2 regions of the Brevundimonas sp. GW821-FHT10A07 genome follow, and region 1 is predicted to be linked to the other one. Evidence: riboswitches for the same ligand, from Rfam matches in the RefSeq annotation. Region 1 holds a riboswitch; the other holds the start of a gene.

Evidence for each region. A riboswitch is a leader RNA that binds a small molecule or an ion and turns the genes downstream of it on or off. The one in region 1 is predicted to bind manganese.
Region 2: linked by a shared signal. The riboswitch ahead of AC07NC_RS15900 (manganese efflux pump MntP) and the one ahead of AC07NC_RS16845 (TMEM165/GDT1 family protein) in region 1 are both predicted to bind manganese.

What each region holds. Positions count from the first base shown of each region.
Region 1 is NZ_JBWKNX010000026.1:10,737-17,990, forward strand. Features, by position in the region: gene AC07NC_RS16840 (acetyl-CoA hydrolase/transferase family protein) at 1-1,266, shown strand, start outside; yybP-ykoY riboswitch at 1,322-1,438, shown strand; gene AC07NC_RS16845 (TMEM165/GDT1 family protein) at 1,538-2,101, shown strand; gene AC07NC_RS16850 (PQQ-dependent sugar dehydrogenase) at 2,154-3,464, shown strand; gene AC07NC_RS16855 (GDP-mannose pyrophosphatase) at 3,480-4,061, opposite strand; gene AC07NC_RS16860 (argininosuccinate synthase) at 4,087-5,325, opposite strand; gene AC07NC_RS16865 (M16 family metallopeptidase) at 5,519-7,254, shown strand, end outside.
Region 2 is NZ_JBWKNX010000022.1:61,107-68,360, reverse strand. Features, by position in the region: gene AC07NC_RS15915 (copper resistance system multicopper oxidase) at 1-527, opposite strand, end outside; gene AC07NC_RS15910 (acyltransferase family protein) at 796-1,920, shown strand; gene AC07NC_RS15905 (DUF305 domain-containing protein) at 2,128-2,628, shown strand; gene AC07NC_RS15900 (manganese efflux pump MntP) at 3,274-3,846, opposite strand; yybP-ykoY riboswitch at 3,852-4,016, opposite strand; gene AC07NC_RS15895 (metal/formaldehyde-sensitive transcriptional repressor) at 4,069-4,344, shown strand; gene dmeF (CDF family Co(II)/Ni(II) efflux transporter DmeF) at 4,356-5,315, shown strand; gene AC07NC_RS15885 (hypothetical protein) at 5,486-5,797, opposite strand; gene AC07NC_RS15880 (DUF305 domain-containing protein) at 5,913-6,356, opposite strand; gene AC07NC_RS15875 (heavy metal translocating P-type ATPase) at 6,353-7,254, opposite strand, start outside.

The DNA.
Region 1 (7,254 bases):
GCCCTGATCCGGTCGGGCGCCAAGGTCGCCATGGGCCTGGGCGTGTCCCAGCCCCCGGCCCTGCTGAAGGCCCTGGCCGAACGGGCCGAGCGCGGCGAGGTCGAGGATGTGAACCTCTATTATCTGCTCTCCACCGCCATCGCCGGCGAGACGGTGCTGCGCTACGAGTTGATGGACCGGATCCGGCCGTGGAGCCTGTTCCACAGCGCCGTCGAACGCCGGCTGGAGCAGCGCGCCTTCGAGGAGGGGCGGCCCAATCCGGTGCAGTTCATCCCGACCGGCTTCCAGCAGTCGCCGCGCCTGCTGTGCGACGAAGTCGGGGTGGATGCGCTGGTCTGCACCGTCTCGCCGATGGATGCGGACGGATTCTTCTCCTTCGGGACCAACACGGACTACGCCAAGCCGGTGTCGGAAACGGCCCGGACCATCGTGGTCGAAGTCAATCCGCACATGCCGCGCGTGTTCGGCGACTGCACCGTCCATGTCTCCAGGATCGCCGGGATCGTGGAACACGCCGCCCCCCTGCTGGTCGTGCCCAGGGCCGAGCCCCAGCCGGCCGACCTCGCCATCGGCCGGATCATCGCCGATCTGGTCGAGGACGGGGCGACGCTGCAGATGGGGATCGGCGCCCTGCCCAACGCCGTCTGCGACGCCCTGAAGGACCACCGCGACCTGGGGGTCCATACAGAAATGCTGACGCCGGGCCTGGTCGAACTGATGCAGGCCGGCGTCGCCAACCACGCCCGCAAGACCCTGCACCCCGGGGTCGGGGTCTTCGCCTTCTCGATGGGCGACCAGAACACCTATGACTTCCTGGACGGCAACCGCGGGCTTGAGGCCCATCCCGTCTCCTATGTGAACGACCCGGCGGTGATCGCCCACAATGCGAAGATGGTCTCGGTCAACGCCACGCTTCAGATCGACCTGAGCGGCGCCTGCTGTTCAGAGTTCCTGAACGGCCGCCAGTTCACCGCCTCGGGCGGACAGCTGGACTTCGTACGCGGCGCCTATGGGTCCGAGGGCGGCAAGTCGATCATCGCCTGCCATGCGACGGCGGCCAGGGGGACCTGTTCGCGCATCGTCGCCCGGCTGGACGGCCCGGTCACCACGCCCCGGAACGACGTCCACATCATCGTCACCGAACACGGCTGGACCAACCTGAAAGGCAAGTCGACCAGCGAGCGGGCCCGCGCCCTGATCGCCCTGGCCGCGCCCGAGTTCCGCGACGACCTGACGGCCGAGGCTGGGCGGCAGGGTCTGATCTGAGGCAAATCTTGCGAGTCGTTATCGACTTTTCATTTCCGGCGGCGCGTCCTAAACCCCGGCCCGTCATCGGGGAGTAGCCGCCCGCAACAATCAGCGGGGCTCGCGTCAACATGCTTCCTCTCCCGGAGAGGATGGCGCGGGAACGGTCCGGGACCCTCTTGGGGTCCGGATCACGGCAAGACCGGCGGCTTTCGCAGGGATGTCCACGCGGGGCCCGGCTGCGAACGCCACAGGTCCGTCCGCCGAGGCTCCCGCGCACACAGGTTCCTTCTTGGAAGCCTTTCTGATCTCGACCGGCCTGGTCTCCATCGCGGAGATCGGGGACAAGACCATGTTGTTGTCCATCGTCATGGCGGCGACCTGGCGACGGCCCACGCCCATCATCCTGGGCATTCTCGCCGCCACCCTGCTGAACCACGCCTTCGCGGCCCTGGCCGGCACGGTTCTGGCCCATTTCATCACCGGCGACTGGATGCGCTGGATCGTCGGCGTCGCCTTCCTGGGCTTCGCCGCCTGGGCCCTGATCCCCGATACCTTGGACGAACAGAAGGGCGAGGTTCAGCGCGGCTTCTGGGCCATCTTCTGGACCACCGCCTCGGCCTTCTTCCTGATTGAGATGGGCGACAAGACCCAGGTCGCCACCGCCATGCTCGCCGCCCGGTTCGAGAACCTGCCGCTGGTCGTGGCCGGATCGACCCTGGGCATGATGCTGGTCAACGGCCCCGCCGTCCTGCTGGGGGAAAAGGCGGCGAAGACCTTGCCCCTGAAATGGATCCGCCTGGCCGCCGCTGTGGGTTTCGCCGCGACGGGGTTGTGGATCCTGTTCGCCACATAGGAAGCCCCGCCCGAGGCTCGCAATCTGTCCGGCCTGGCCTTACCAAGAAGCCATGCGCCGTCACATCCGCCCCCTGCTTACGCTCCTCGCGCTCGCCCTGCTCAGCCTTCCGGCCGGCGCCAAAGCCGCCTCGCGCGCCTATGCCGTGGACGGCGACTGCGGCGGGCGGCCCGCGACCACGGTGCGGATGGCGCCGGGCTATTGCCTGGGCCTGATCTGGCAGGGCGCGGGGACTGACGGACCCCGCATGCCGCGCGGCCTGCTGCCCCTGCCCGGCGGAGACTGGCTCGTCACCGACCTGGGCGGGTGGGAGGCGGGACGCGGCGCCGTCTGGCGGCTGTCGTTCGGCGCCGACGGGACGGCGCGCTGGCGCAGGCTCGCCCAGGGGCTGTCCATGCCGCACACGGTAGCGCGGGGCCCGAACGGACGGATCTATGTGTCCGAGATGAACCGCATCCTGACCCTGGACCCCGATGCGGCCGATCCGGCGGCGACGGTGCGGACCGTGATCGGCGACCTGCCGGACAACCGGCTGCACGACAATCGCCACCCCCTGTCCAGCTTCGTCTTCGACGGCGACGGCGCTCTGCTGGTCAATGTCGGGGCGCCCAGCGACCGTTGCCTGGACGCGCGGGGTCGGCCGCGCACTGACGCCAAGGGCGCCTGCGCCGAAAGCGCCCGAACCGCCCAGGTGCGCCGCCACGCCTATCTGGGCGACGGCCGGTGGGCGCAGGACAGCACCGTCTTCGCCTCGGGCCTGCGCAACTCCATCGCCCTGGTGCGGCATCGGTCGGGCACGATCCTTCAGGGCGAGAACTCCGTCGATCTGACCACGCCCGACCATCCGTATGACGAGATCAACGTCCTGCGTCAGGGCGGCCATTACGGCTGGCCCTATTGCGTGGACCTGACGACGCCCCTGCCGGGCTGGAGCGCGGCCCAGGCCCGCTGCGACCGGCGCGACCGGCCGGTCGCCCTCTTGCCGCCGCACGCCGCGCCGCTGGACCTGATCTATTACCAAGGGGCGATGTTCCCCGAACTGCGCGGCCGGCTGTTGATGAGCTGGCACGGCTATCGTCGCGCCGCTGGACGGATCGTGGCGGCCGAGACCGACGCGCAAGGCCGCCCTCTGACCGACATCGGCGGACGTTACGCCATCTACCCGCGCGGCGCCCTGCCCTATCCGGCCGGGGCGCCCAGCGTGCGCGGCAAGGTGCTGACGCCGGGTTGGGACGCGGTCGCGGGTCGCCAGCCGCGCGGCTCGCCGGTGGTTCTGGCGGTCGCCGCCGACGGATCGATCTGGGTCACGGACGACCGCAGCCGGGCGATCCTCAGGATCGCCCGGTCGGAGATCGCCGACTAGGCCGGAACGGCGCGCCTACGCCCGCAGCGTCAAAGCCAGATGCTGCAACAGCATGATGGTCTTGGCGTCGCGGATGCGGCCGTCGGCGATCATGGCCAGGGCCTCGTCCAGCGTGGGCTCCAGCACCTCGATGTCCTCGCCCTCGTCCGGATGACCGCCGCCGTCGCCGATCTTCATCGACGGATCGTACTCGGCGACGAAGAAGTGCAGGATTTCGGTGACGGAGCCGGGGCTCATGAACGCCTCGAACACCTTGCGGACCGCGCCGAGACGATAACCCAGCTCCTCCTCGACCTCGGCGCGGATCCGCACCTCGGGCTCGGCGTCGTCCAGCAGGCCGGCCGCCGCCTCGATCAGCAGGTCGTCGTAACCGTTCAGATAGGCCGGCAACCGGAACTGCCGCACCAGCAGCACGGTGCGCGCCGCCGGATTATAGGGCAGCAGCACCGCCCCATTGCCCCGGTCGTAATGTTCCCGCTCCTGGGTCTGCCAGCGTCCGTCGCGCCGTTTCCAGTCGAACCGGGTCGTCTTCAGCACATACCAGTTGTCCGAGAGAAGCCGGGTCTCGTGGATCCTGAGACGGTCCTTGACGGTCATCGGCTTGCCTCGGGCGGGTCTGGCGCTAGGCCTTGCGCGCGTCGCGCTTGGCCAGCACCCGCAGGCGCAGCGCATTCAGCTTGATGAAGCCGGCCGCGTCCTTGTGGTCATAGGCCTGGACGCCTTCCTCGAAGGTGACGAGGTCCTGGTCGTACAGGCTGTAGGGGCTCTCGCGGCCGATGACCGAGACATTGCCCTTGTACAGCTTGACCTTGACCGTGCCCGAGACCTTTTCCTGGCTCTTGTCGATGGCGGCCTGCAGCATCTCGCGCTCGGGCGAGAACCAGAAGCCGTTGTAGATCAGCTCGGCGTATTTCGGCATCAGCTGGTCCTTCAGGTGCATGGAACCCCCGTCCAGGGTGATGCTCTCGATGCCGCGGTGGGCCGCGATCAGGATGGTCCCGCCGGGGGTCTCATAGACGCCGCGCGACTTCATGCCGACGAAACGGTTCTCGACCAGGTCCAGACGGCCGATGCCGTTGTCGTGGCCGTACTGGTTCAGGGCGGTCAGGATCGTGGCCGGCGACATGGCCTCGCCATTGATCGAGACGGCGTCGCCCTTCTCAAAGCCGATCTCGATGACGGTCGCCACATCCGGCGCGTCCTCGGGCGAGATGGTGCGCTGGTGGACGAACTCGGGGGCCTCGACCGCCGGGTCTTCCAGCACCTTGCCCTCGGAGGACGAGTGCAGAAGATTGGCGTCGACCGAGAAGGGCGCCTCGCCGCGCTTGTCCTTGGCGATCGGGATCTGGTTCTTCTCGGCGAAGTCCAGCAGGGCCTCGCGGCTGCGGAACTCCCATTCGCGCCAGGGGGCGATGACGCGGATGTCCGGTTCCAGGGCGTAGTAGCCCAGCTCGAACCGGACCTGGTCATTGCCCTTGCCGGTCGCGCCGTGACAGACGGCGTCGGCGCCGACCTGACGGGCGATCTCGATCTGGCGCTTGGAGATCAGCGGACGGGCGATGGAGGTGCCCAGCAGATAGTCGCCCTCATATTGGGCGTTGGCGCGGAACATCGGGAAGACGAAGTCGCGCACGAACTCTTCGCGCAGATCGTCGATGAAGATGTTCTCGGGCTTGATGCCCAGCTTCAGCGCCTTCTCGCGCGCCGGGCCCAGCTCCTCGCCCTGGCCCAGGTCGGCGGTGAAGGTCACGACCTCGGCGTTATATTCGGTCTGCAGCCACTTCAGGATGATCGAGGTGTCCAGCCCGCCCGAATAGGCGAGGACGACTTTCTTCACGGGCTTGTCGGCGGGGGCGGACATGGCGGCTCTTTCGATAAACTCGGCAGCAGGGATCGGGGAGTTGAGGCGCGCATAAGACCGGGGGTCCGGGGATGCAACCTTTTCCGGGGCTCGTGCGTGCGAACATGAAGCTTTGTTCATGTTCAATGGGTCGCGTTGCCAGCAGATCGACCGTCGTTATGGTCCGATCCAGCTGCAATCAAGGATGTCATCCATGCGTCGTGCCGGTTCTCTTGTCGCCGCGGCCGCCCTGCTGGCGGTCTCCAACCCGGTCTGGGCCTCCGTCGCGCCCGCCCAGGCTCCCTCTCAGGCCTCCGCCCCCGCCTTCCAGGCCGCGCCGGTGTCCGAACTGGTCGCTGAAGTCGATATTCCCTACACCAAATTCACCCTCGACAACGGCCTGACCGTGCTGGTCCACGAGGACCACAAGGCCCCGGTCGTGGCCGTGTCGGTCTGGTACAATGTCGGCTCCAAGGACGAACCGGCCGGCAAGACCGGCTTCGCCCACCTGTTCGAACACCTGATGTTCGGCGGGTCCGAGAATGCGCCGGGCAGCTATTTCACCCCGATGCGCAACATGGGCGCGACGGACATGAACGGCACCACCTGGTTCGACCGCACCAACTATTTCGAGACTGTCCCGACCCCGGCGCTGGAACAGGCCCTGTTCATGGAAAGCGACCGCATGGGCTATATGCTGGGCGCCATCTCCCAGGAGACGCTGGATCTGCAGCGCGGCGTCGTCCAGAACGAGAAGCGCCAGGGCGACAACCAGCCCTACGGCCTGAACCAGTACAAGCAGCTGGAGGCCCTGTTCCCCGAAGGCCACCCCTATCGTCACTCGACCATTGGTTCGATGGCCGATCTGGATGCGGCGTCGATGGAGACGGTGCGCGACTGGTTCCGCTCCAACTACGGCCCCAACAACTCGGTGCTGGTCCTGGCCGGCGACATCACGCCCGCCAAGGCGCGTGAACTGACCGAGAAATATTTCGGCCCCATCCCGCGCGGTCCGGTCAACACCCCGGCCCAGGCCTCTGTGCCGACCCTGGCGGCCCCGATCAGCGAGACCACCCGCGACCGCGTCTCCAACGCCCGCGTCGAGATCAGCTGGGCCGTGCCCGGCCTGCTGGACCCGGACGCCGTGCCGCTCAGCGTCGGCGCCTCGGTGTTGGGCGGCCTGGCCAGTTCGCGCCTGGACAACGCCCTGGTGCGCGGCGAGCAGAGCGCCGTCTCGGTCAGCGCTTCGAACGGCGCCTTCCACCGCGTCGGCATGTTCGACATCACCCTCGACGTCAAACCGGGCCAGGACCCCGCCGCCGTCGAGGCCCGCGCCCGTGAGATCCTGAACGGCCTGATCGCAGACGGCCCGACCGCAGCCGAGGTGGAACGGGTCAAGACCCAGTATGTCTCGCGCACCGTCCAGGGGCTGGAGCAGGTCGGCGGCTTCGGCGGCAAGGCCGTCGCCCTGGCCGAGGGCCAGCTCTACGCCGGCGATCCGGAACACTACAAGAAGGAGCTCCAGGCCTATGCGGCGGTCACCCCGGCCCAGGTCCAGGCGGCGATGCAGAAATGGCTGACCCGCCCGGCCTATACGCTGACGACCCTGCCGGGCGAGCGTGAAGCCTATCAGGAGGCGGCCGAGGCGCCGTCGGGCGCCAACCACACCCCGGCCCCGCCGATCGAGCGCGTGGCCCGTATGCCCAAGCCCGAGATCGCCGCCGTCGCCAACGTCGACTTCCCGGCGGTCCAGCGCACCCGCCTGTCGAACGGCGTCGAGGTGGTCTACGCCCAGCGTGACGCGGTGCCGGCGACCAAGATCGCCATCGACTTCAACGCCGGCCTGGCCGCCGACGACGCGTCGAAACTGGGTCTGCAAAGCCTGATGCTGGACCTGATGGACGAGGGCACCCGCACCCTGAATGCGACCCAGCTGGCCGAGGCCCAGGA
Region 2 (7,254 bases), on a different contig from region 1:
AGCACATGTTCGCGGTCATAGCCGACCGGATCGGCACCCGCCGGGTCGATGACGATCGGACCGTAATGGCCCAGCGCCTCCTGCAGGCCCGAATGGCTGTGGTACCAGAAGGTGCCCGATTGCCGGACCGGGAACTCATAGACGAAGGTCTCGCGCGGCTTGATGCCGGGGAAGCTGATGCCCGGCACGCCGTCCATCTGGAACGGCAGCAGAATGCCGTGCCAGTGGATCGAGGTGTCTTCCTCGAGCTGATTGTGCACCGCCAGCCGGACGTTCTGGCCCTCGCGCAGGCGCAGCAGAGGGGCTGGAAGAGTGCCGTTGATCGTTGTCGCCGTCGCGGTCCGCCCGCCGACAGTGAAAGGCGTCTGGGCGATTGTGAGATCGATGTTTGGACCCGACAGGGTCGGCAGGTCAGCGCGCAGACCGGGGGAGCCCGTCTGGGCCCAGGCCGGCGTCAGTCCCTGCAGCGCCAGAACACCACCGCCGGCGGCGGCTCCGCGCAACAGCGCGCGACGGTCGAGCTTCATGGGTGTCTCCTGAACTTCAAAGGGGGCGTCACGCCGTGTCCGGCGACGTCCTCTAGGGGTTTACGCATCGCGCGCGCCGATCCCTCGCGACAGACGGCGCGCCGAGGCAGGGGCTAGAGCCGTGAAGGCCTTCGGTTTGGGCCTGCCCCAAAGCCGGCGCGCCTGACTCCCTGGCGATCCCGGCGATCCCGGCGAGGGATGATCGCGACCGACGCGTAACCCAATTAGGCGGACAGTCCGGTCCCGTCCGACCCTGGGACCATCGCGCATGACGTCCGTTTCGCCCACCCGCGAGGGCTACCCCACTGACCTGCGAGCCCTCACCAGTCTGAGGGCCTTCCTGGCGATCGGCGTGGTGTTGTTCCACTACCAGCTCCAGTGGGATCCCGCCCTGGGCTTCAGCCCGATCATCGAGCGGTCCCGGCTGGCGGTGGACGCCTTCTTCATGCTGTCCGGGTTCATCCTGGCTCATGTCTACGGCCCGTCCTTCGCAGCCGGAACCTTCAGCTACCGGCGCTTCATCGTCGCCCGCATCGCCCGGCTTTACCCCCTGCACCTGGCGGTGCTGGGCGGAGTCCTGGTCATGGTAATCGTCGCCCGGGCCGCCGGGGTCCAGTACGACCCGACCACCTACACTCTCGAGGGGTTCGTCAAAACCTTGCTGCTCGTCCAGGCCTGGTTTCCGAGCCTTGTCGGCTACAACTGGAGCGGTCCGTCCTGGTCGCTTTCGGCCGAATGGTTCGCCTATCTGCTCTTCCCTGCCTATGCGCTGATCGCGATGAAGTTGAAGACCCGCCCCTGGGCCTTGCTGTTGCTGGGCGCGCTCGGCTTCATCGTGATCGACGCCGTCTATGGCCAGATGTTCGGCAAGGTGCTGCCGCGTGCCGAGGACGACATGGGCATCCTGCGCATCCTTCCAGAGTTTCTGATCGGCATGGCGCTCTATGGACTGGGCCGTCGATGGCGGTGGTCGCGAGGCGTCGCCATTGACGCCAGTGTGATTGCCACCCTGTGCCTGCTGCTGGCCATGCAGTTTAGTCTCGACGACCGGTTAGTGGTCGCCCTCGCCGCGCCCCTGATTCTGACATGGTCCATGCTGGCCAGAGCCGCGGGAGACGGCCCCTTGTCAGCCCCCCTCGCGACTTTCTCGGGTGAGGCCTCCTTCGCCCTCTACCTGGTCCACATGCCGCTGCTGGTGGCCTACAAGGGCGTCGCATCAGAGCTTCGCGGGATCGACAGCGGCTTCTACATGTCTCCCCTGGAACTGGCGGGCCTGTTCGTGGTCACCGTCGCCGCCGCCGCCGCGCTGCATCTGGGTGTGGAAAAACCTGGTCGCCGCTGGATCCGGCGACGCTTCGAAGGCCGGACACCTCCCCCGTGCGGGACCGTCTGACGCCCTTTCGCCGGGTGCGCCTCGTGCACCCTCGTCTCTGACCTGGCGAGTCAGCGCGACCCGGAACGACAGGTGCATTACGTCTTCGAGGTCGAATTCCCTCACCGACAGTCGTTGAATTCGTCCGTCCGGCCGATCTTTTTCCACCCCGGCAACCCTCGGGATTACGACCCGTTTCGGCCGGACTTGAAGGAACGGAGGTTTGTCATGAACACCAAGACCTATTTGCGCTTCGGCGCGATGATCGCGACATCCACACTCGTCATGTTCGGATTGATGTATCTGAACACCTACCAGCTGGACCACGCACGGTTCAGCGAGACCCGGGCCTGGATGGCGCTGGTGATGGGCGCGGTCATGGCCGTCATCATGCTGCTCTTCATGCTCAAGATGTACACGGACAAGCGTCTGAACCTGGCCATCATCGGCGCAGCCGTCCTGGTGTTCGCCGGATCGCTCTGGCTCGTCCGCAGTCAGGAGACGGTCAACGACGTCGACTATATGCGCGCGATGATCCCGCATCACTCGATCGCCATCCTGACGAGTGAACGCGCCCATATCCGCGACCCGCGGGTGCGCGAACTCGCCGACGGCATCATCGAGGCGCAAAAGCGTGAGATCGCCGAGATGGACGCGCTCATCGCCGACCTCGAACGCAATCCCACACCCTCCACGGCACCCGACCTACCCGCCTACACTGAGCGCTGATCAGGATCTTCGATCGGGAGTTACCCACGCCCGCGTCGTCGAATGATCCGTCGAAAGGCCCGGCTGCCCTGGGTTCATTCCTCAATCGCGCAGCTGATGTCACGGCCTTCGGGGAACGCCACTTCCCGTCGCTCTCGCGCGTCCTTGTCTTGCCTGGGACCGGTCCTTCGTGCCGTCCAGGTCATCTCGGTCTCAAAACGCGCGTGGCCCAGGCTGCCGGTGCCGACCGCGCGCTCGCCCGCCGGACCGGCGGGCCTGTCGTCCCCACTGATCCGCCTCCCCTGGATCTGCTCTTTGCAAGGGCCGTGGACCGAAAGGGTGTGGTTGTCGACCGAGCGCCAGTGTTTCGGCCTGACAGGTCCGCGGCCTCCACTACGGGGGACGATGACAGCTTGTTGAGTTGCGGCAACCTCCCCGACGGCGTCTCTCCGATGCTCGGGCAGGAGGGCTGTCGTGATCAAGCCGACGGACATTGAGACCGACCTCTCAGGGCGTCGACAGGATGAGATCGCCCGCGTCGCCAGGGAACTGGCGGGGTACGGCTTCTATGTCATGGACGCGCTGTTGCCCGACGACATCCGCGCCAGACCCATTCCCTCGCGAACTCCGGCTCCGCCCGGGCGCGAAGCCCGGGCCGGAGGCCGCCTAGGCGCCGAGGACGCCCAGGTGCTCGAGCAGGATGGTCAGGCCGAGCGTGACGAGGGCGAGACCCCCTAACAGCTCAACCGCCTTGCCAAAGCGCCGGCCGACCATACGACCGACCACCATGCCGATGGTCGCGAGCAGGAAGGTCGTGAGCCCGATCGAGGCGGCGATGATCCAGATATTGGCCCCGATGAAGGCCAGGCCGACCCCGACGGCAGCGGCGTCGATACTGGTCCCGACCGCCGTCACGATCAGCCCCCAGGGTCCGGAACGGCGCGGCTCGTCGCACGCATCCCCCGGTCGGAAACGGGTCGCTTCCCGGATCATCCTGCCGCCCACGGCGGCCAGCAGGCCGAAGGCGATCCAGTGATCGATCTTCTCGACCAGACCCGCGGCGACCATGCCGAGCCCCCAGCCGATCAAGGGCGTGATGGCTTCGATGACACCGAACACCAGACCCGCCTTGACCGCGCCGGGCAGGGTCGGACGGTGCGACGCGCCGCGACCGACCGCCGCTGCGAAAGCATCGGTGGACATGCTGAGTGACAGGACAGCGATGGCAAGGGGAGTCATGACGGGCATCCACCGGGCGACGAACAGCGCTTCCCTCCCCGGCCGGTGCGGTGGTGGGACGCGCTGGTCTCGCCAGGCGGTGGTTCCGCTGGTCGGACCACGCGTCGAAACGCGAGTGTGTTGATCCGACCCCGGCGATCAGATGCCGGAAGCTACTCCCCAACAGGAAGCGCCTTCTAACCACCCTCGCGCGTTCCGGCAAGATACTATAGGGGAGTACCCATGGCCCACACCTCCACCAACAAGGAGAAGCTCGTCGCCCGCGTCCGCCGCATCGCCGGCCAGCTCGGCGCGATCGAGCGCGCGATCGAGGCGGAGGCCGGCTGTTCGCAAATCCTGCAGCAGGCCGCCGCCGCCCGCGGCGCCATGAGCGGATTGCTGGAAGAGCTGATCGAAGATCATCTTCGTCACCACGTCGCCGATCCCGGGCTGAGCGAGGCGGATCGCCAAAACGGCGCTGACGAACTGAGCCTCCTCATCCGCCGCTATTCCAGGTGAAGACCCGCGACATGAACCCGACCGAGTTCGACTATCTGACCCACGATCATCATTTCCTCAGCCGGTCGCACGATGAGAGTGCGCGGCGGACGTTGTGGGTCGTCGGCCTGACCGCCGTCATGATGGTCGGGGAGATCATCGCCGGCATGGTCTATGGCTCGATGGCCCTGCTGGCCGACGGTTTCCACATGGCCACCCATGCCGGCGCCCTGGCCGTGGCGGCCGGGGCCTATGCCTATGCCAAGCGCCATTCGGCCAACCGGCGCTTCAGCTTCGGGACCGGCAAGGTGGGCGACCTCGCCGGCTTCGCCTCGGCCTTGGTGCTGGGCATCGTCGCGCTCGGGATCGCCGGAGAGTCCATCGCGCGCCTGTTCGATCCGCGCTCGGTCGCCTTCGGTCAGGCCACGCTCGTCGCCGTTCTCGGTCTGGGGGTCAACCTGGTCAGCGCCCTGCTGCTGGCCGGGGGCGGTCATCATCATCATCATGGCCATCACGACCACGGCCACCATGGTCATGACCATGATGACGATCACCATGATGATCATCACTCCGGGCACAGCGCCCATCGCGACAACAACCTGCGCTCAGCCTATTTCCACGTCCTGGCCGACGCCCTGACGTCGGTGCTGGCCATCGTCGCCCTGGTGGCGGGGCGCTACCTCGGCTGGGTCTGGCTGGATCCGTTGATGGGCGTCGTCGGCGCCATCGTCATCGCACGATGGTCATGGTCGCTGATGCGCGACACCGCCGCGGTCCTGCTCGACACGACGGACAGCACCCTCGAGGCCGAGGTGCGGGACTGCGTGGAGGGACCGGGCGATGCCCGGATCACCGACCTGCACGTCTGGCGGGTCGGGCCCGAGGCTCACGCCGCTATCGTCAGCGTCACCGGAGCGGTTGACAGCGAAACCATACGAACCCGGCTGCGGCCGGTTCACGAACTCGGACATCTCACCGTGGAGTGCCGCTGACCCGGTTCGGCCGCCCGACGCAGCCCTCGCGAGTGAACGTCAGAACATCCGGATGCTCGTGTGTAACGATCCGCCCTTGCGTCGAGTGGCGCCAGACGGCTCGCGCCGGCCGCCTGCGCTGAAACCGGCCAGGCCCCGGAATGCCCGCCGATGTTGACCTCGCCCGGCGCTCAGCCCGGTCCCGGTTCGAAGACGACGGTGGTCCTTCCATGATGCCCTTCGGGGCGGAGGTGGATCTGGTCGCGCACGGAATAGAGGTAACCGGTCCCCAGCAGCCAGGCGAGAGCGATCGCCCCCGTGATCATCCAGCCGGTGCGATCGCGAGGCCCAGCCAACGCACCGCCGACGATGATGATTCCAAGGACCAGACCGTAGCCGTAATGGAGCGGCATCCGGTACGCCCCCAACAGGCCGAACGCGATAGACAGGGCAACGCCGGCGGCCACCAGACCGACGGCGACGGCCACCACGGCGTCACGCACGGGCTGCGGCTCCGCGGGCCGCCTCTGAGGACGAACGCGCCGCCGCTTGCCATAGCGACCTTCACGCCAACGGAGCTCGCGGCTTCGGATAGCGGAACGCTTGCCTGCCACGGCGTCAGCGCTTTCCGCCCGTGACCGGAGCATCCTCGTGGCGCGCGAGCATGACGTTCATGCGCACGATCTCGACATCCCGGCCCGCAATGATCTCTTCGGCGAGACTGCGGACCTCCGGCGCTTCGCCATGCTCAACGGCGATCCGCGCCATGGCGAGGGCCCCCTCCTGATTGGCGATCATGGCGCGCAGGAAATCGATATCGGCGTCGCCCGTGTAGTCGACGCTCATGTCGCGATGCATTTGCGCGTTCGCCTCGCGAAAGGCGCGGGTCGACGGGCTGTCAGCGGGGATCCCGCCATGGCTGGCCTCGGTGTCGATCGGGCGTGCGTCCATGGGAGGACGCTCGTCGATCACACCGGAAGGCTGCCGGGAAAGCAGGCCGAAGGTGAAGGCAGAGAGCGCGAGAAAGAGGGCGATGGCCGAAGCCCATCCGATCCGTTTCATGACGGTATCCTCGAATCTGCCGGTGCCCCCTGGCGAGCCACCGGTATTTCATTGGGGGTCCGGTCCCCTGCCGGGTCACGGTAGCCGAGCAGCCTCAGGGCGTTGATCACCACCAGCAGGGTCGAGCCTTCGTGAAGCGCCACGGCCGGACCGATGCCCAGTCCGAGGATGGTCGCCGGCACGAGGAAGGCGACGACGCCGAGGCTGACGTAGAGGTTCTGGCGAATAATGCCGCGGGTTCGTCGGCTCAGGCCGATGGTGAACGGCAGTTGGGACAGGTCGTCCGACATCAGGGCGACGTCCGCGGTCTCGAGCGCGACATCCGAACCGGCCGCGCCCATGGCGATACCGACCGTGGCCGTGGCCATGGCCGGCGCATCGTTCACCCCGTCGCCGACCATGGCGATCTTGCCATCCGCGCGCAGCCGTTTGATGGCGTCGACCTTGTCCTCGGGCATCAGATCGCCCCATGCCTCGGTCAGCCCGACCTGACCGGCGATGGCCTGGGCCGCCTTCTGGTGATCGCCCGAGATCATGATCATGCGCTGAACGCCCAGGGCCCGGAGCGCGGTGAGCGTCGTCCGCGCCGCGGCGCGGGGCGTATCGAGCAGGCCGATCACCCCGAGGTCGCGCGCGCCTCGCCGCACCACCATCAGGGTCCGCCCCTGCAGGCGCAACTGGGTGACGACGGCCGTCGCCTCATCTCCGAGGGCGGCCACGCCGTCGGCCCCGAACATCTCCGGCTTTCCGATCCAGATCGTCTCCCCGCCCAGTTCAGCGGTCACGCCCATTCCCGTGAGGCTCTTGAGATCGGTCGCGGCCGCAACGCCGGTGTCGCCCAATCTCTCGGCACCATCGCGCACAATCGCCTCCGCCAGCGGATGGTCGCTGAGCCGCT